Regions from separate parts of the Paenibacillus favisporus genome, predicted to be linked through region 1. Evidence: riboswitches for the same ligand, from Rfam matches in the RefSeq annotation. Region 1 holds a riboswitch; the other holds the start of a gene.

Region 1 (10,819 bases):
TCAGCGAGCTGTGCACCCGATTTATGCACCGCAAACTGTATAAATATGTAGAAATGGACTCCGTCGATTTGGAAATGATCGATGAAATCCGCCGGGAGTTTGGACAAGCCGGAATGAACCCGGAATATGATCTGGAGATTGATTTTCCGACCGATCTTCCTTACGATGTATTTCGTCCGGGTGACGAGTCGAGCCAGAAACAGATCCTGCTGCTCGACCGCCAGGAGCAGCTGCGGGAAATATCCGAGGTGTCGGATATTGTCCGTTCCATCAGCGGCATTCACCGCGGGAAATATCACTTGTATTATCCGGAAGATAAACTGGAAAAGGCGATAACCGATCTTTCTCCTTCGATTTCCCGCATTTTCAAGCTTTAATGACAAAATACCGTACGAAAAGGAACATGGGGTACCGACAAGAAAGGAGTTCAAATTCATGGAACTGTTCGACACGCACACCCATCTGGATGCGCAACAATTCGACGAGGACCGGGAGCGGGTCATTGATAATGCTGTACAAGCCGGTGTAACCCGGATGATCAACGTTGGTTTTAACCGGGAGACGATTCCATCGACGATGAAGCTGGTGGAAACGTATGATTTTATATATGCGGCCATAGGCTGGCATCCGCAGGACGCCGTTTTTATGCAGGAAGGCGATCTGGAGTGGATTGCATCCTTATGCAGTCATCCCAAGGTGGTGGCCATCGGTGAAATTGGACTGGATTACTACTGGGACACCTCGCCGAAGGACGTGCAGCACAGGGTTCTCCGCCAGCAAATTGGACTGGCTCGAGAGCTCAACATGCCAATTGTTATACATAACCGGGACGCCCATGAGGATATCGTGAAAATATTACGGGAAGAGAAGGCCGGCGAGGTCGGCGGCGTCATGCACTCATTCTCGGGGAGCTGGGAAACGGCGAAGCTGTGCCTGAATATGGGCTTCCATCTTTCGTTTGGCGGACCTATTACGTTCAAGAATGCCAGAGTCCCCAAAGAGGTCCTGGCTCAGGTTCCGATGGACAGGCTGCTCATCGAAACCGACTCTCCTTATCTCACGCCGCACCCCTTCCGAGGGAAGAGAAACGAGTCGGCAAACGTCCGACTGGTCGCTGAGGCGGCAGCCCAGATTAAGGGGGTTGACCTGGAGGAAATTGCCCAGATTACCACCCGAAATGGGCTGGAACGATTTGGAATTGTGTGAAATCGGGAGAAAAACAGCCAAAAAAATGAGCATGAGCGAATGATTAAAGAATTTTAACAAACAAAACGCCGAATATTACATTTTTTTAACCACTTTTTCAAATAAACGTGGTTGATTACCGCTTTACAACATGCATCAAAACAGGATATCATCTTTTCAGTGAATCATTGAGCTGTCGTTAAGGTCTTACCTTCGCAGCTTTCATGAACCAGTCTCGCTGAGTCTCCCGCATGGGAGAACGGGGGAACCAATACTGGAGTGGGTCATGACAGACCGGAAGCGGTCCCATGCTCGCAAACGTATTTGATTTCTTTCTTGGGTCTCTGGGGTGAATTGAACGGCTTTACGCCATGAGCGTAAGGACGCGAATAGGGCGGCTCTCTTTCGCCCGAACCCGACAGCTAACCCCGTAAGCGGATAAAGAGAGGTACCCTCGTGCATGACAATTCCGATATTCAGACATCCGGAAGCCACGAAAGAGTCCTCGTAAGCTCTTTTCTATCGGCTTCTTTTGTTTTGAATAAAGGAGAGGCAGTCATCATACTGTTGTATAACAGGAGGTGACAAATCATGATGGAGAGATTGGTTCATGGTGCAAGAACGCATGCTTTCTGTGGGTTCTTGTAAAAAATTGAGTATAGTCGCGTCAAATACAATCATGCATAACTCTAGACGGCGAGGCTATGAAGGAGGATCGAGAAAGTGGGCGTTTTCCAACCAGAGAAGACCCATGATTCAAAAATCTCCAGCATGTCTTACGCATTGCGATGGAAGCATGAGAATTTGCGCCAGATCTCCACTGCAGCTATCGTTTCAATCGCGGTTACCCTGATGATCTTGCTACTCGTGTACAGTCAATCGCGAAAACAAGTTTATTTGGTAGTAGACGGTCAAATGAAATCTGTACAGACCAATACATCTTTACTTCAAGAAATGCTGGATGAGCAGGAAATCAGTCTGAAACCCGAGGACCAAATATCGATGCCGCTGAGCGGGGCTATATCCGACGGCGACAAGGTCGTGATCGACCGCGCGAGTCCTGTGAAGGTGACGGCTGATGGTGCAACGAAGCATTTGTATACAACGGCCAAAACGGTCGGCGACGTGCTGAAAGAAACCGGCGTCAAAGTCAAGGAAACGGACATTGTCACTCCGGCTGTCGAAACGGCGGTCTCCACCAACACGGACATCCGGATCGTCCGGATGAACAAACAAGTGGTACAGCGTCATGAATCCCTCCCCTTCCGGGTGGTCAAAACCTCCGACCCCAGCATTTACAAAGGCGAGTCGCGGGTGATTCAGCAGGGAGCTCCTGGCGTCATGGTGCAGTACATTGAGAAGAAGTACAAAGACGGCAAGCTGGTGTCCATGAAGATGGTGGGCAAAAAAGTGGAGACGGTGACCAAGGATAAGGTCATTGCCGTCGGCACGAAGAAAAAGCCTGTTCCCGTAGTGACCGAAGTCAAAACAGCCGTTGCCAAAGCTTCTTCTACCCCTGCCAAGGTGAAGAAGGTCAGCAGCAGCAGTAACAACCGGGTCAGCAAGGCCGGCGTTGACTTTTCCTACAAGAAGCTGATCAAAGTATCCATGACCGCTTATTCGTCTGGCGAGTCCGGAGTCGGCACACGCACCGCCACAGGAACACGCGTCGCGGAAGGCCGCACGATTGCGGTTGATCCAAGCGTCATTCCTTTGGGATGGTGGGTTTACATTGAAGGCATTGGCTTCCGTCGTGCGGAAGACACGGGCGGAGCCATTAAGGGAAATAAAATCGATATATACTACGATTCCGTCCAGCAAGCACGCAATTTTGGCCGTAAATCCGGCCTTAAGGTGTACGTGATTGGTCCGGTCAAACCGGAGCTGAACTAATTTCGTTTTACTTTGCCATTCTAATGTTATAGTATTATGATCATGAAAATGTCATGCTAAAGAAGAGGAGCATTCCTCTTCTTTTTGTTGTTAATTTACAGCAGTTTGTCTATACCGGGACCCCGCAAAGTACCTGAACAGGCATCACGGTTTATGCCCACTTGCAGGGACTTGGCTGTCCGGCGGCATTGACGGGTATAATGTACTCGAAAGGAAGACAGGAAATCATGATTAAAGAAGTCATTGTGGTGGAAGGCCGGGATGATACCGTGGCCGTGAAGCGGGCGGTGGATGCCGATACGATCGAGACGGGCGGCTCCGCCATCAATGCGCGAATACTCCAGCGGATCGCGCTGGCTCAGGAACGGCGGGGGGTCATTGTGCTGACGGACCCGGACCACGCCGGCGAAAGAATCCGCAAAATCATTTCGGCCAAGGTGCCCGGCTGCAAGCATGCGTTTATCCCGGAGGCCGATGCTACCCGCAAGGGGGATATCGGTGTTGAGAACGCCTCGCCTGCGGCGATCCGCAGAGCTCTGGAGCGGGTTCACACCTCTTATGAGGGGGCGGAAAGCCAGATCGACATGGAGGACCTGATGGAGGCGGGGCTGATGGTGCACCCGAATGCCGCCGCCCGGCGGATGGCGATGGGCAACCTCCTCGGTATTGGCTACTGCAACGGCAAGCAATTTTATAAGCGACTCGCCATATTTCAAATATCCCGCGAAGAATTCGCGGATGCGCTTGCCCGTATCGAAGATGAAGGAGGCCGGACAACGTGAACGGCATGGACGACATCGCCACACCAAGGCGAACCAAAGAAATTATCCAGCGTCACGGTTTTTCATTCAAGAAGAGCCTGGGGCAAAATTTTTTGATTGACCAAAATATTTTAAATAAAATCGTGGATGCGGCCGGGCTCGATTCCACGAAGGGTGCCCTGGAGATCGGTCCCGGCATCGGCGCCCTGACCGAGAAGCTGGCCCAGCAGGCGGGGGCCGTCACGGCGGTTGAGATCGACCAGAGGCTGATTCCGATCCTCGAGGAGGTTCTCGCCCCATACCCCGGCGTAAAGGTACATCATGGGGATGTACTGAAGACAGACCTCGCTGCATTGTTTAAGAGCAATTTTGCCGGCGTATCCAAAGTCAGCGTCGTGGCCAACCTTCCGTACTATGTGACGACGCCGATCTTGATGAAGCTGCTGGAGGAGCGGCTCCCGCTGGAGAACATCGTCGTGATGATCCAGAGGGAGGTGGCGGACCGGATGGCCGCCCGGCCGGGCACGAAGGACTACGGCAGCCTGAGCATCGCCGTGCAGTATTACAGCGTGCCGGAGCTGGTGTGTATCGTGCCGAAGACGGTATTCATTCCACAGCCGAACGTTGAATCGGCAGTGATCCGTCTGGCCGTGCGGGAACAGCCGCCGGTTGCGGTGGACGATGAGCGGCATTTCTTCGAGGTGGTACAAGCATCGTTCGCTCAGCGGCGGAAGACGATATCGAACAATCTGAAAAGCCGCTTCTTCCCCACAGAGGGACGGGAGCGCCTGGATCAGCTGCTGCAGGCAGCGGGAATTGACCCATCCCGCCGCGGCGAGACGCTCAGCATTGAGGAATATGCCGTGCTTAGCAACCTGCTGCGGAAGGAAGGCATCGGCTTAAATTAAACAAAAGATGAACCAATAGGGGGATTCGCCCATACCATGGGGTAGGGGTGATGTTCATGAATATTGGAGACCTGGTCGTGCGCAGATCCTACGGCGGCGATATCGCGTTCCGCGTCGAGGATTTGCGCAGGGACGAAGCGGTGATTAAGGGAACGGAGTTCAGACTTCTGGCGGATTCGCCGCTCGATGATCTGGTAAGGGTCCCTTATGCGCCGGTAAGCGAAAAAACCGAGAAAGCAAATATTAGAGCAAACGAGTCGCTCAGTTTACTGAAACGTCACCGTCAGGAGCAGACCCAGCGGAATCAGGCCACCTTGAGCGGAAGCGGGGAATGGGGAACAGCTGAGCCGGCTTATTTCGAAGTCCCCGGGAAGGTGCTTCATCTGGATGGAGATCCGAATTATTTGAAAAAGAGCCTGAGCCTGTATGAGCAGCTTCGGGTTCCGGCCGAGGGCCATTATGTGAATGAGGCGGGGATGGCGGACGCCCTGTACCGGCTGCTGCCTCGGGTCCGGCCGGATATTGTGGTGATCACGGGCCATGACGGCGTACTGAAGCATCGCCAAAATCATGATTTGTACAGCTTGAACAGCTATAAAAACTCGCAAAACTTCGTCAGGGCGATTCAGGTGGCGCGCCAGTTTGAGCGCCATTACGATCAGATGACGATTATCGCCGGCGCATGCCAGTCGCACTTTGAGGCGCTGCTGCAGGCCGGAGCCAACTTTGCCAGCTCTCCGGGGCGCATCTTGATTCATGCCCTGGATCCGGTATATGTTGCCGCCAAGGCTTCGTTTACATCGGTTAGAGATACGATCAATATGACGGATGTGCTTCACAATACGATCAGCGGTACGCAGGGCGTCGGGGGCATTGAAACCCGCGGGAGCTACCGCATCGGCCTGCCCCGGCTTAACGACTTAACCAAGCTTAAGGTGACGCCGTCGGCCATTTAACATATCCGGAAATGCCATGCAAAGCACTTGACCTGACAGCATAACGAAATGCAGGAACCGTAATCTGCCGGCGGATTGCGGTTTTTTGTTGTTATCCGGGTGTAAGCAGAAATGAGCTGGGTTTTCGCAAAAAAATTCGTTGACAACATAAAATTGATGCTGATATAATTATTGTTTTGATTTGACAAAACCATCTTTTCGAGTTATAATGGACAAGGAAAGAGGTGGTCGTCGACAATGGCTAAAAATACGCTGTTGGAAATCAAACGCAATCTCGAAGCTCACGTGGGTCAGAAGATTTCGCTTCGGGCTAACGGTGGTCGTCGCAAGACCGTCGAGCGTACTGGTGTTTTGGAAGAAACGTACCCATCTGTTTTTATTGTGAAATTGGATCAAGAGCATCAAACCTTTAAACGTGTTTCATACAGCTATGCCGATATTCTTACGGAATCCGTGGAGGTTATTATTTGCGATGATAATACCGGCACCCGGATCGAGTTGGAGAAAGCGTAACTTTAATGACAAAACAGCCTTCCTGATGGAGGGCTGTTTTTAGTTGGCAGAGGGATATGGAATGAGGAGCGGTCGGGAGCGGGATAATACTTATGGCAGCAGCCTAATTCCGATGGAACCAAAGGAGGATGTTCATGAGCCGCAGACGCCGCAGTGTCATGTCGGATGAGCTGAAGAATGAGCTGGCTAAGGATTTGGGATTTTACGAAACCGTCCAGCAGGAAGGGTGGGGAGGTATTAAGGCCAAGGATGCGGGCAACATGGTAAAAAGAGCGATCCAGCTTGCCGAACAGGCCGCCGCACGTAAATCCTGATTCACACCAGCAATGCCGGCGGAGGCCTCCCAAGCGGGAGGTTCTCCGTTTTTGAATTCAAGGCTGTGTCCGCTCCGCCCTTTGTCTGTAAACGGAAAATGACTTGACTGGTTCAGTTTGATATAATGATTTGAAGTTGCAGATCTCTGGATTGAACTCAAGAGAAAAAAAGCTTGAGGTTCATTCCAGATCTCTGGATTGAACTCAAGAGAAAAAAAGCTTGAGGTTCATTCCAGATTTCGGATTGATCCCAAGGATTCGAAGCGGCTTGTGTCAATCCAGATAGAGGGAATCTTGAGGGTGGGTGAACGCCTTGAAAATTTACGAAAAAGCACCGGCCAAAATCAATTTGATGCTGGATGTATTACATAAACGGCCAGACGGGTACCATGAGGTCGAAATGGTTATGACGATGGTCGACCTGGCGGACCGGCTGGAGATGTCGGCTTTGCCCCGGGATACGATTATTATTTCAAGCCAGGCGGGATACATACCGCTGGATGAGAAGAACTTGGCGTTTCAGGCCGCAAGGCTGATTAAGGACCGGTATGACGTCAAGAGCGGGGTGCATATCCATCTGGATAAGAAGATCCCCGTGGCAGCAGGTCTGGCGGGAGGAAGCAGCGACGCCGCCGCCACCCTGCGTGGTCTGAACCGGCTGTGGAATCTGAACATTCCGGTAGAGGAGCTGCAGAAGCTGGGTGCGGAGCTCGGATCGGATGTTCCGTTCTGCGTGACTGGAGGTACCGCACTGGCGACCGGGCGGGGTGAAAGGCTGACGCCTGTGGCGAATCCGCTGCAGTGCTGGGTGATTTTGGCCAAACCGCCGATTAATGTGTCGACCGCGGAGGTCTACGGCAAGTTCAGAGCGGCGCAGGTCAAAGAGCATCCGTCGGCTCAAGGCATGATCGGCGCGATCGAAGCGGGAGACTTTCATGGCGTATGCAGCCGCCTGGGGAACGTGCTGGAGGATGTGACGCTGAGGCTGTATCCCGAAGTGCAGCAGCTGAAGGAAGGGATGCTGCGTCTCGGCGCGGACGGGGCTTTGATGTCAGGCAGCGGGCCGACCGTATTCGGCCTGGTGTACAAGGAATCGAAGGTAGCACGGATCTATAACGGGCTGCGTGGCTTTTGCAAAGAAGTGTATGCGGTGCGCCTATTGACCTAACTTCGCCAACCATGTTGTACAAATCCGTACAAAAATGATATATTCTTACTATAATATTCGGATTTTCTGGGTGATTTTGCTTTAGATTCCGATGAATACAGCGATAGCGAGGAGTATTTCGTGAAAAAATTAAAGCGAAGCGCGCGTTTGGTGGAGATGACGCAGTATCTTTTGTCCAGACCGCATACATTGATCCCGCTCACCACATTTGCCGATAGATACGGAGCCGCCAAGTCTTCGATCAGCGAAGATTTGGTTATTATCAAGGAAGTGTTTGAGGAGGAAGGCATCGGGGACCTGCTGACGCTGGCCGGGGCCGCCGGAGGCGTGAAATATATTCCGAAAATGCCGAAGGAGCAGGCGCTGGTGTTTGCGAACGATCTTTGTTCCCAGCTTCAGCAGAAGGACCGGATTCTGCCCGGCGGGTATTTGTACATGTCCGATTTGCTGGGACAGCCTTCTCTTATGAACGAGGCGGGAAAGATTTTTGCCACTGCATTCTCCGGCAAGGACATCGACGTGGTCATGACCGTGGAGACCAAAGGGATTCCGCTGGCTTACGCCACCGGGGCCCAGTTGAACCTGCCGGTTGTTCTCGTGCGCCGGGACCATCAGGTGACGGAAGGATCTGCCGTGAGCATCAATTACGTTTCGGGATCGCATAAGAGCATCCACACGATGTCCCTTTCGCGGCGGGCGCTGAAGGAAAAGTCGCGCGTCCTGATCGTGGACGATTTTATGAAGGCGGGCGGCACCATCCAGGGCATGGTAGATCTGCTGGCGGAATTTGATGCCGAAGTCGCAGGCGTAGGCGTATTGGTCGAGTCGGGAGCGGTGGAATCAGAGGAGCGGCTCCTGCACGATTATGTGTCCCTGGCGACACTGACGGCGGTCGATCCAAAGACGAAAGAAATATTTGTGAGCCCGGGGAATTATTTTGATCCGTCTTAACGTCGAAGAATCCTGCGGATTTTGTCGATAAAAATATTTTATCGGCGAATAGTTCCGAAGTCTGTCGACACTCACATTCTTATAAAAAAATTCCTGATTTTAGGACATTTTGTTAACTTAAAAAAGAGGATTTCGCGCATGCTGTGTGGAATTATACACCAAGTCTCTGATGGAAAAAGGTGGTGAACACACACATGCAAATTACGGATGTCAGACTCCGCCGCGTTAACTCCGAGGGGAGAATGAAAGCAATCGCATCCATTACCATTGATAACGAATTTGTTGTTCATGACATTCGGGTCATCGATGGAAACAATGGAATGTTCGTTGCTATGCCGAGCAAACGCACTCCGGATGGAGAATTCCGCGACATTGCCCACCCAATCTCTTCCGGCACCCGGGAGAAGATTCAAACGGCCGTCCTGGCGGAATATGAACGCGCTGCCAGTGAAGAAGAAGTGATCGAGGAAGGCGCTTAAGTTTACAATTGGGGTTCAAGGAAAGGAGGGCCAGGACTATGGCTCTCTTTTCTTTTTGCTTATAATACGATATATTCAGTATTGAGCGAGTTCTAGAGTAGGAGGTCAAGATCCTTGAAAAGAATGGCGATTGTTCTTGCCGCAGGGCAGGGAAAACGAATGAAATCCAAACTATACAAAGTGCTTCATCCCGTCTGTGGCAAACCGATGGTTGGGCACGTGGTGGATACCGTCAAACAGGTGAACTGCGAACGGAGCATTGTCATCGTTGGCCACGGGGCAGAGGCTGTCCAATCTTATCTGGGTGAGGCCGCTGAATATGTGCTGCAGGAGCAGCAGCTTGGTACAGGCCATGCAGTAAAGCAGGCTAAAGCTTTACTGGGCTCGGAAGAAGGCTCGACCATTGTCATCTGCGGCGATACTCCGCTGGTCACAGCCGAGACACTGCAGGGACTGACGCAGCTGCATGAAAGCAACAACGCTGCCGCCACCGTACTGGTCGCCTATACAGACCAGCCGCAGGGTTACGGGCGCGTGATCCGCAGCGAGGACGGAAGCGTACTACGTATCGTTGAACAGAAGGACTGCACGCCGGAAGAGGATGCGGTTCGTGAAATCAATACAGGCACTTATGTTTTTGATAATGCGAAATTGTTTGCCGCTTTGGAGAAGGTAACGAACAACAACGTCCAGCAGGAATATTATTTAACGGACGTGATCGGGATTCTTGTAGGCGAGGGAGAAACCGTTCTCGGCTATGTGACCGACGACTACGCTGAGTCGATCGGCGTTAATGACCGCCGTGCACTTTCAGAGGCTGAAGGATTAATGCGGGAACGCATTAATATCCGTCATATGCTGAACGGCGTCACGATCATTGATCCCGCTTCAACGTATATCGGTGCCGACGTGACCATTGGAGCCGACTCCGTGATCTATCCCGGCACGGTACTGAAGGGAAAAACGGTTATCGGTGAGGATTGCGTGATCGGTCCGCAGAGCGATATCAGCGATTCCGTCATTGGCGACGGCGTGACGATCAAGCATTCGGTGCTGGATCAGGCAGAAGTGGGTTCTAGAACATCGGTAGGCCCATATGCATATTTGCGTCCGAAATCCAAGCTTGGGGAAGACGTGAAGATCGGCGATTTTGTGGAAGTGAAAAATGCAACGATCGATAACGGCTCCAAGGTATCGCATTTAAGCTATGTCGGCGACGCGACGGTAGGCAAGAATGTCAATGTCGGCTGCGGTGCGATAACGGTCAACTACGATGGGTATAATAAGTTTATGACTGAAATTGAAGATGATGCTTTTATCGGCAGCAATGTGAATTTGGTCGCTCCGGTGAAAGTGGGCAAAGGAGCCTACGTGGTCGCGGGCTCGACGATTACACAATCCGTTCCCGAAAATGACCTGGCCATCGCCAGAAAACGCCAGGAGAATAAACCTGGGTATGCCGAGAAAATTCGCTCCAAGGCCAAAGCCAAGAAGGAAAGCAAGCAGCAGGTTTAAACGTAAAGCGTCCCCGTCTTATCGGGAAGTGTGAGATACATGGTTTCAAGCGGCATGGAGGCAGGCCAGAATTTCAATGAACCAGCACGGAGGGTTTTAATTCTATGACTTATTGTGATTCGAAGTTAAAAATATTTACATGCAATTCCAATCCGAAGCTCGCACAGCAAATTGCG
Region 2 (10,819 bases), on a different contig from region 1:
AGAGCTTTCAAGAAATTTCCTAGCTTATGGCACTTCACTTGGAATGGCCAGAAGCTCCACTTTTAACAGAACCTTAACGACGGGAGATTAATTTAGCTGATGTTTAACGGTTCGTTTAGGCTCTGTTTCAATAGAGCTGCTAGGATAATGAATAAGCAAAGCAATCAACATCCCAAAAGGAAAACAGAGGCGACATTCCATAATGAATTAAGGAGGGATAATGTATGATCATGACCACTACGTCTACTATTGAAGGTTCACCGGCCAGGCAGTATTTGGGCATTGCCACTGGTGAAGTGATCATGGGGGCTAACGTATTCAGAGACTTCAAGGCTTCCATTACCGATCTGGTAGGGGGGCGCTCGCGCGCTTATGAAGGTAAGCTTCAGGAAGCAAGGGATGCGGCATTTGCTGAGATGACCCAGAAAGCTTCGAGGATGGGAGCTAACGGGATTGTTGGAGTCGATATTGACTATGAAGTTATTCGCGAGGGCATGTTAATGGTCGCTGTAAGCGGGACTGCGGTAATCTTATAAGCCCACTTAGCAGCATTGCTATGATAGTTGGCATGGATTGTGCAGGAGCGCGCGCTAGAAAATATTAATTTATAATGGGAGTTGTTTTTGATGTCAACCAAAAGGGACTTGCAGCAAGAATCTTTGGATCCCGCCCTTCGAGTTCGTCCCCGCATGCGATGGGGTGTTCTCGCATATTTCCTCTACATTGCAGTCTTCTACGGTATTTTTGTGCTCAACGGCATCGACTATATGCAAGTGGGCGAGAGTGAGCGGACCCTTCTTCTCGGGTACGTAGCAACGCTGTCCGGCGGTGCTATACTAACCCTCACAGTCGTCTCGATCTACGGATGGTGGCTCCCCGCCCTGGTAGAAAGGCAGAGTCTTTCTCGATGGACGATGACGTTCCCGATTATCATGGCGGTCATCGCGATCTTGAACATGCTGACCGGAGATTTCACCCGTGTTACACCCCTCATGTGGCTGTATCTCATCATCGGCAGCATCCTGGTCGGCTTCAATGAGGAGATGATTCATCGCGGTCAATTGATAGTCGCTCTGCGCAGCAGATTGGGTGAAACTGGAGTCTGGCTGCTCTCAACAGCTATGTTCGCAGTCTTCCACCTGCCGGGTATGTTTTTGGGCCTCGGAGCTGGTGCGCTATTCCAGGTAGTGATGGCATTCGGCCTCGGTTCGATTTTCTATCTTGCCAGGAGGTCGACCGGATCGCTCGTGGCCTCCATGTTCCTGCACGGACTTTGGGACTTTAGCGTTTTTTCTACACATAACTCGTCGTTTCACCTGGCTGGTATATTAGCACCGTTGTTGGCGATCGCTGCGGCGATCACGGTTCCGATCATTCTCTACCGTGAAAAGCGACGCGATAGTATGAAACGTGTAAAGAAGTAAACTGAAGAATGGGTAACTTCAACTGACTAAACTCATCCTGTATAGGATGTTGGTCGAAAAAAACCAAGGAGCTAAGCGTTGCAACTGGTGTCGGGGGACAAGAACAAAGTCCCATTGAAAGTCGCTATTATAGCGGCTTTTTTGTTTTATCGGAACAAGTTCTTGTCCCGAGTCGAGGACAATAACTTGTTCCGATTACTGTAATGGACAAGAACATAGTCCGATTACCGATTAGATAAGTATCCCAACTGGGTACCCATGCAAAAAGTCATTAGGCTAACGGGCAGGATACCACGCGACAGTTGCTTTTTCTGTTATTTTTGTGCTGCGGCATCGAAGATCCTATGGGCTCAATAGATAATATCTAATTTTCATCCAAAATCAGGCCGATATATAGTTGAGATTACTACTATTATTGGAAACTTGGAGGATTCTATGTCTAAAAAAATTATGTTGTTAATTTCCTTGGTTATATTACTTACTGCTTGCTCTAACGAATCGAAGGTAGCAGATGAATCAAATGTCCCACCATTATTTAAAGCTGTTCGAGATAAAGATACAGCTAAAGTTTATGAGTTAGCTAAAGGTAATCCAGAATTAATAAATGAGCTTTACCAAGGAGAATCTGCACTTCATGCAGCGGTTTTCTCCGGTGAAATCGAGATCATTCAATCGTTGGTCGAAGCGGGTGCCGATATTACATTGAAAAATGAATCCGGAGAAAGTCCTTTTTTTGTTGCAGCAGATTTAGCCAATGTAAAGGCGATACATTACTTTTTGGATAAGGGAGCTAATCCAAACGAGGTGAATTTAGTAGGCGATACTCCATTGATGAAATTTGCCGCTCGAGGAGGCATTCCTATTGATGTATTTCTAGAAGTATTGGATCGAATGATAGATGAGGATGCGGATTTAACGATAAAGAATAATCAAGGAGATACCTTTTATTCTATGGTTAAGCCAATGTTAGAAACACAGAACTCCGTAAATGAGATAGAAAAGCGGCTAGGAGGAGTTCAAAGTGATGAAATTAAAGTATTGGATACACTTGTAAATCATCCAGACTCTAGCGCCTATAGAACTATTTACGGAGACATTATAGGGTGCCCGAATAGTGGGGTGGGGGCAATGGTTGTAAGTATCGATGGAGTTGTTCATGCTATTAACGGTATTGCGATTGGATATTATAAAAATCTCCCTGCATATACTGGAGAACACTTTGATGAGTATGTGTCGGCTTGTAAAAAAGGGTTAGAGGAGACCAAACTGGATCCAGTAATTGAACCTTGAACAGGAATTATAAAGTAAATTGAGGAACTTGAGGAGTTGAGAAGAAGATGAGGATATAGATCGGGTATAATCAATCCTCGCGGAACTGGGGGGGGCTACTTCCGTAACGGAAATACTCCTGGTGGGCAGGCTGGTACTTTAGGACTTGAAGTTTTTGACCAAAATAATAATAGTGTAAGAAGGATCTTATGGTATAGTCAGACATGGGAATCTTGGGGGGCTAAATGGCTAAGATGCGGCCAAGATTACACTTTTTCCTTTTATGAGGTATGAATTCGTATAAAGTCAAAGTTCACAATTATTAGTGCCGACCAAGACGGTTCAAAATAGAAGGAAGAATAAACGAACAGGAAGAAGGAAGAAGTTGCCGATCAGCACCGGCAGCTTATATATTGTCGGGGGACAAAAACATGGTCCCTTTGAAAGTCGCCAAAATAGCGGCTTTTTTGTTTTATCGGTACAAGTTCTTGTCCTTGGCTCGGGACAAGAACTTGTACCGATTGCCGAAAAGGACAAGAACATGAGCCTATTACCGATTAGATAAATATCTAACTAAGTTTCCATGCAATTTCATTAAGCTAACGAGCAGGGTAGTGTGAGAAGGCTGTGGAATAAATATACAAACATTACTACATGAGGAGGTCGTAATATGCCATTCCCAACGCATATCGTTGCCACAGGTGGATTTGTAGAAGATGGGCAAGGAAATATACTTTTAGTAAAAACTCGTGACGGTGGTTGGGTATACCCTGGAGGACAAGTGGAAGTTGGAGAAAATCTGATAGATGGTTTGATTCGCGAAATCAAAGAGGAAAGTGGAATTGACACTACGGTTAGCTACTTAATTGGTGTCTATTCAAATACAGGGATTTTTATTAAATGGTATGATGGTGTGACTGATGTTCCTTGGGTTTGATTTCGTATGTAAAGACATATGTACAAAATACGAGTTTTGTGAAAATGTGTCAAAAAAACGGCCGGATGACGGCCCAATTTTTTATTTTTATATAATTTACACTACTTCAATCACTTATCCATATTGTTAACGGCTTTTCTCATCTCTTCATCCGTTAAATGCGTATAGATCATCGTCGTCTGGATTGATGAATGCCCCAGCTGGTTCTTTAGCCTCGGTACGTCGTTGTTCTCCAGGTGGTAGCGGGTTGCGAAGGAATGTCTCAAGGAATGCACCGTCAGTGCCGGTTTACCAAACGCTGCAGCGTATTTTTCGATCAGCTTTTCAATCGATCTCGGCGTTAACCGCCGGCTTTTGCCTTTGCGGCCGATTGGCGCTGCTATAAATAAGTAATTTTCTGATTTTTCCGGTACATATCGCGTTTCCCGGATTTTCAAGTAGCTTTCCAGGTCTAATAAGGCTTGCTGGCTAAAATAAACATATTGTTCTTTGTTGCCTTTACGCAGCACGCGCACTTGGCCTTTGTTCATATCCAAATCCTCAATATTGATTCCCGCTACCTCGGATAAACGCAGTCCTGACCCGAGGATCAGCGATACGATGGCCGTATCCCGCTCACGGTTAAATTCGTGGAACCGGACCATACGTTTGTTGCTTTTGTTCAGTTCCCCGAAATCATATGCCACAAACTGCCGGAACTTCTCAAAATCGTCTTCACGTAAGATTTTGCCCTCAATGCGGTTCGCGACAGTTTCTTGGCTTTCCTTAATGGAATTAAAGTCGATCTTAGCCATCACATTTCGTTGAATATACGGCTTGAGATCTGACGTTTCAGCCTTGTTTTGCAGGTAATCAAACAACGACTTTAACGCCGACAATTTCCGGTTGATCGTGTATTTGTTGTTGCCCAGCTGATACTCCAGAAATGACAGAAAATTTTCGACTTCGCGCACGGTCAGTGATTCCAGAACATTCAATTCAATGTCTTTACGATCATCCGCAGCGAGTTTCTCAGCCACAAGCCAATCAAAAAAGATAAGGTAATCGTGGCAGTAATTCAGCAGCGTCGTGTGCAACAGCTTGCGTTTGCGGCTATCGATGTATTCGGTCACGTACCAGGGAAGCTCCGCACATTTATCATCAACGCGTTTCATGTAATGCAGCTTCGTGTTTTTATCCATTTATTGCTAAACCTCCTTATGTACAGAATAACTTATATATATTTATTCGTCAAATTATTATTTTACGTAATTATAAATTATAAAGATGGCCATATAGAATTCAGTATGCGGCGCTTTTTCCTATCACATCCTCTATACCCAGGTTCCAAAAAGCTCCGCGATAAGATACTTATTATCATTACGAATGATCTTCATTGTGCTTTAGTGTTAGTGTAGTTGGCTTAGCTTATAATTTATATATTACGTCATCGAACAATCGCCTAGTTATAGATTTGCACCGCTGATATTCATGGACAGCAACTCCATCTAAATCGTTAAATCGTTCTTATAATAATGAACCTGATCATTTATTTCCGATTATTTAAAAAAGTACAATAAAACCGCGCTTATGCGCGGGCTATTATTGCTAAGTTGTTCTTATTGACCCAACCACTTAAACCCGGTTAGGTCAATAACCACCATCTTGATCATAATTACTTAATTGTCACCGGCAGCACCCCACCGGCTTTCAGTTGGCCTAGAAGCACTTTGATCCCGGCGGCTGTATTTGGCTCCTGCTTACCGTAAACTGCGATACCAGAACGGATGTTCTGAATGTAAATCTTCTCATACGGATTGCCCAGCGATAACAGCGTATAACGCTTGTTACGTTTGTTCATCTCATCGATCAACGTTTGATCATCGGCCCAGCCAAACTGACTGGCCACGTTACGGAACTGATATGAAGCCAGGATGACGTAATCCGCTTGATCCACCGCCTGAAGCGCCTCATTCGTTTTTCCTTGCCCGACTAGGGCTGTTACTGTTTTCAGCGATAGGTTATTTGCAGTTTGCTTCAGCTGTCTCTCGAGCTGCTTCACCTGCTCCTCATCGGCTGCGACAATCGCAACCCGATCGCCTTGACGAATTTGATCCGGCTGCGCACCGTCACGGCCGGCTAACAAGGTGACCGCTCGCTCTGCGATTTCCCGCTCCACTGTACGATGCTTCTCGGAACCAATGACACCATTAAGCGCGGCCAATTGCTGCGTAAGGCTTTCGCTGCGGTCAAACAAACCGTATTTCGCTTTCAGCTCCAAAATCCGTTTCACTGATGAATGGATGGTTTCGATCGGTATCTCCCCGCTCTTCACTGCGTTCACCAGCGTTTGGTGCGCGGTTGCCGGATCTTGCGGCATGAGGATGATATCCACACCTGCGGAAACGGCACGTACCACAGCTTGATTTTCGCCAAAATGCTCCGCGATCGCATTCATCGTGAAGGCATCGGAAATGATGACGCCTTTGTATCCAAGCTCCCCCCGGAGCAATCCGGTCAGTACCTTCTTGGATAACGTAGCAGGAATCGGCACGCTGCTTCCGTCCTTGAGCGATGTGACGTGATCGTTATCTACAGCTGGAAACGCTATATGTGCGGTCATGATCATCTCTACTCCGTTATCGATGGCAGACCGGAACGGTTTGAGCTCCACCGCATCGAGCCGCTCCCGATCATGCGAAAGCACCGGCATTCCCAAATGGGAGTCTACAACCGTATCCCCATGGCCGGGAAAATGCTTGACCGCCGCGATCACTCCCGATTGCCGAAGTCCTTGGATCTCGGCAAGACCCATTCGTGTCACCAAATCCGGATTCGAGCTAAACGACCGCATTCCGATAATCGGATTATCCGGATTGCTGTTAATGTCGAGCACCGGCGCAAAATTGACCTGCAGCCCGAGCGCCTTCAACTCCTCCCCGGTCAGCCGTCCGGCCGCTTCGGCGAGCGTTGTATCTCCAGTTGCACCCAGCGCCATTTGACCCGGCAGATTCGTACCTCCGGGGATTCGTTTAACGACCCCGCCTTCCTGGTCGATGCCAAGGAACAGCGGAATGTCGCCTGCCTCCATCTGCAGATCATGCGTCAGAGTGGTGACCTGCCGAACGTCTACGATATTTTTATCGAAAAGAATAAGTCCGCCCAAATCCTGATCATGAACGCTGCGTTTGACCCCTTCATTGACCGTAGTCGTCACTTGCCCGTTCCATTGCCTGATGTCAGGCATGAGCATTTGGCCGACCTGCTCGCTTACGGTCATGTACGACATCAGCTTATCCCAATCCTGTGCCTGAATGGCTCCTTGACGTTCGAAGCGAATGACCCGTGACATAAATACGGCAAACTCCGCTCGCGTCACAGATCGGTCCGGACGAAAGGTGCCATCCGAATATCCGCCGATCAATCCGTTGGAGCTCATCATGAGAATAGGCGCTGCCGCCCAATGCTTTGCTGTATCCGTCAATGTTACGGGGTGCTGGCCTTTTACGAGTGAATAGGCCCGTGTAAGAAACGCCGCCGTTTCGGCACGGCTCATCGGTGCATCCGGATGGAATGTGCTGTCAGGAAATCCGCTGGCCAGCCCATGTTTTGCGGCGATGGCAATTTCAAGATAAAAAGGATGGTTCTTAGGCACATCTGTATAGGCCATGCCGCCGTCCGCTTCTTGCTGCAGCTCCTGCGGATAAAGTTCCCGCACCATGAAAGTAACGGCCTGCGCTCTTGTGACTTGCCTTTCAGGCATAAATTTCCCATTGCCATATCCGGCGACGGTTCCCCGTTCGGCCATATAGGTGATGCCGTCTTCCGCCCACTTCGAGTGCTGCAGATCAATAAATCGTTCTTCCGCAGCTGTGCTTCCTGCCCATACGAGCACAGAACCGAGTACGGCACCGAATATCGTCATCAGTTTTACATTCATCTGCTCCACTCCTGTTGCTGTTCTAGGTACGATGATTAGACGCGAGTGACATACCGTTTGTTGCGATATTGCCTCGACTCCAGACACATCATGAAAAAAGGCATCCCCTACTCTGCAGGAAATAAGCCCTTACTCATAAGCCCTTACTCATAAGCCATTACGCTCAAGCCATTATTCCCACGGGATTACCCTTTCCCTTCATATATATCCGCTGCATTTACGCAAAAAAAGACCGCCGGCACAGATGCCGGGGCCTGATTACGAATGGTTTGAACCATCTGAATCGCTATTTTTTTAAATGATACGGTACCGTCGTCACAACAACATCTTTGCGGAATAAAAGATAAGTCCGAATCATCAAGCTCGTCTGGTTGTGCAGCAGATTGTGCCAGCTTTTCTTTGGAATAAACTGCGGAATGATCACCGTGACCTGGTAGTTGGATTCGCTCGCTTTCCGGTGCACCGTATCGATAAATTTGCTAAGCGGATGAATGATGCTCCGGTACGGAGAATGCAGCGTCACAAGGCGCACGTCGGGCCGCCATTTTTGCCATTTTTCCTCAAACCGGTTCTCCTCTTCACGTTCAAACGGAATATATACCGCAATGATCTGATCCGCCGCCAGTGACTTCGCATAATTCAGGGAATGCTCCACGACATGCGTTATGCCCGAAACGGGGAGAATGATCACATTGCCTTCAATCGGTACCGCCGGCTCACACGTCGACAGCCGCAGCTGCTCGCCAACCGCCTCATAATGCTTCTTGATCCGGTGGATCAGATACACGATCAGCGGCAAAAAGATCAGTACCGGCCAGATCTGCGCAAACTTGGTTGCGAAGAACATCACCGACACCGTGAAGCTGATCAGCGCGCCGATCGTATTGATCACGAGCTTCGTCACCCAACCCTGCGGTTTTTCCCGGATCCACTTGACGATCATTCCCGTTTGCGAGAGCGTGAAAGGGATAAATACCCCTACCGCGTATAGTGGGATCAAATGTTCCGTCTGTCCGTGGAAGGCGACGATCAGCACGATGGACAGTAGCCCAAGAATGATGATTCCGTTCGAATATCCCAATCGGTCGCCACGGACGGTAAACATCCGGGGAATAAACCGGTCTTTGGCTAAATTGACCGCCAGCAGCGGAAACGCCGAATATCCGGTATTGGCCGCCAGGATCAAGATCAGTGCCGTCGTGCCCTGGATGAAAAAGTACATAAAATTCCGTCCGAACGTCTGATTGGCAATCTGAGATACGACCGTCTCCTGGGAATTTGGGGATATGCCCAAATAATAAGCAAGAAATACGATGCCCGAGAAGAGTACAGCCAGCAGAATCCCCATTGCCATCAAGGTTTTCGCCGCATTGTTCGGGGCCGGATCTTTGAAGTTCGGAATGGCGTTCGAGATCGCTTCGACCCCGGTCAGGGCGGAGCTGCCCGAAGCAAAAGCTTTTAAGAGCAGGAACAGGCTGATCCCCGCCACCGGCGTCCCGACCGGCGTATGCAAATGCGGTGAAACGTGACCGGTCACGATGTTGTACATACCGACGCCGATCAAGATGAACAGCGCGAAGGCGAACAGATACACCGGATAAGCCAGGATGGAGGCCGACTCGGTGACGCCCCGCAAATTCAGCAGCGTAATGAGGATGACGAAGGTGACGGCAATCCCCACCGTATGCTCGTGCAGCGCCGGAAACGCCGAAGTCAGCGCGTCCGTGCCAGCCGAAACGCTGACCGCAACAGTCAAAATGTAATCTACCAGCAGCGATCCGCCGGCCACCAGCCCGGGATAGATTCCCAGATTCTGTTTGGAGACGACGTAAGCGCCGCCGCCATGCGGATAAGCGAAGATGATCTGCCGGTAGGATAAAATGAGTGCAGCCAGCAAAATCAATACGCCGATTCCGATCGGTATCGAATACCAGAACGCCGCCGTGCTGATTGTGACAAGAACCAGCAAAATTTGCTCCGGCCCATACGCTACGGACGACAGCGCATCGGAGGATAGAATGGCCAAAGCTTTTTTCTTGTTCAGTTTTTGTTCTCCCAATTCGGTAGACTTCAGCGGCCGTCCAATCAGAAGTCTTTTCAATGCTGCCATAAATGTTTGTCACCGCCAGTGTTAGAGTTGAAATGCTCATGATGTACCCGTTAGACACGTGCTCAACCCTTTTTGGGCACAACAAAAAAAGCCGCAGGAAAGCTGGACCTTCCCGTGGCTTTACGCGCACGACAAATCCCTCTTTCAAAACGCTTACGAGGTTAGCTGACGGATTCGGGACCGAAAGTATCCCTACACTTAATAAATGAACATCAAGTGATTCACCCCTGGGACGAAGGCTTAACTTCCTCCCTTTGGTTCCCCCGCTCCTGATTTCAGAATTCAGCGATCAAGGAGTATTACGTTTCAGGTTCACAAGTTCACGATTACGAATTGAATCTTACTCCTTCCGGATGCCTGCTGTAAAGAAGCAAACGGTTTGAGATACGTATGAAAAAATTCAAAAGAACTTCATGTCAACGCTTACAAAGGCGGTAATCTATTAATTTCTGGCTGTAGCTGTGCATATCGCTTGTTTACGCTATTAAATTCATATCAGGCTTCTAAATATTTCGATCCGCCGCATTCCTCAGTGAAGCCTCTACGTTCTCCAAGCGGTTCAAGCAGTGATGCCGGACCATTTCGAGGTCGTTATCCAGCTGGTCCGGCTCCAGGTCGCGATGCAAAATATTCATGCACCAATGGGTCAGGTTTCTCAAATGATGGCGGTATGCATAATAACGCAGCAAATCCGGGTTCAGCTCCATCTGTTGTCCTAGTTCCTGCTCATACCCTGTGAGAAAATGACCCAGTCCGTCCCCGATATACCCCACGATATCCAGCTCTGGTGGCGCAAGCATGGCTGCTTCCCAATCCAGAACGACCAGCCGGCCGTCCGCGGTCTCCATCAGATTCCCTCCCCACAGATCACCGTGGCAGAGCACATTGGGGGGCGGGTCAAGCACGAGACGTTCACGAACCCCTGTTATCTGGTGCAGCAGCTCGGTTATGCGCGTTTGCTGAGGGATAACAAGCTCACGCAGCAGCTGGCTAGCGGGACTTGCACCGGGCTGAAGATGCTCAAGCTGCTCCAGGCATTGGATCAAATGTTCGGAGAAGGAGACATCATACGTTTCACTCGAAAGGCCGGATGTGGCAGTAAAGGGAATCAACTTCCGAATCCGCGCAGCCAGTCGTCCAATACGCTCCAAGTTATGCTT

Evidence for each region. Region 1 has a riboswitch for cyclic di-AMP ahead of ABID47_RS32810 (ubiquitin-like domain-containing protein). Riboswitches for the same ligand answer to the same signal wherever they lie in the genome.
Region 2: linked by a shared signal. The riboswitch ahead of ABID47_RS07740 (APC family permease) and the one ahead of ABID47_RS32810 (ubiquitin-like domain-containing protein) in region 1 are both predicted to bind cyclic di-AMP.

What each region holds. Positions count from the first base shown of each region.
Region 1 covers NZ_JBEPLV010000011.1:41,880-52,698, reverse strand. The annotation lists gene ABID47_RS32820 (HD domain-containing protein) at 1-377, shown strand, start outside; gene ABID47_RS32815 (TatD family hydrolase) at 436-1,206, shown strand; cyclic di-AMP (ydaO/yuaA leader) riboswitch at 1,412-1,638, shown strand; gene ABID47_RS32810 (ubiquitin-like domain-containing protein) at 1,909-3,078, shown strand; gene rnmV (ribonuclease M5) at 3,306-3,860, shown strand; gene rsmA (16S rRNA (adenine(1518)-N(6)/adenine(1519)-N(6))-dimethyltransferase RsmA) at 3,857-4,747, shown strand; gene yabG (sporulation peptidase YabG) at 4,804-5,703, shown strand; gene veg (biofilm formation stimulator Veg) at 5,941-6,216, shown strand; gene ABID47_RS32785 (small, acid-soluble spore protein, alpha/beta type) at 6,351-6,530, shown strand; gene ispE (4-(cytidine 5'-diphospho)-2-C-methyl-D-erythritol kinase) at 6,844-7,698, shown strand; gene purR (pur operon repressor) at 7,819-8,649, shown strand; gene spoVG (septation regulator SpoVG) at 8,844-9,128, shown strand; gene glmU (bifunctional UDP-N-acetylglucosamine diphosphorylase/glucosamine-1-phosphate N-acetyltransferase GlmU) at 9,252-10,643, shown strand; gene ABID47_RS32760 (ribose-phosphate diphosphokinase) at 10,748-10,819, shown strand, end outside.
Region 2 covers NZ_JBEPLV010000001.1:1,654,642-1,665,460, forward strand. The annotation lists gene ABID47_RS07705 (YbjQ family protein) at 225-536, shown strand; gene ABID47_RS07710 (CPBP family intramembrane glutamic endopeptidase) at 627-1,424, shown strand; gene ABID47_RS07715 (ankyrin repeat domain-containing protein) at 1,860-2,714, shown strand; gene ABID47_RS07720 (hypothetical protein) at 3,079-3,258, shown strand; gene ABID47_RS07725 (NUDIX domain-containing protein) at 3,364-3,630, shown strand; gene xerS (tyrosine recombinase XerS) at 3,741-4,811, opposite strand; gene ABID47_RS07735 (glycoside hydrolase family 3 N-terminal domain-containing protein) at 5,285-7,549, opposite strand; gene ABID47_RS07740 (APC family permease) at 7,836-9,659, opposite strand; cyclic di-AMP (ydaO/yuaA leader) riboswitch at 9,794-9,957, opposite strand; gene ABID47_RS07745 (phosphotransferase enzyme family protein) at 10,163-10,819, opposite strand, start outside.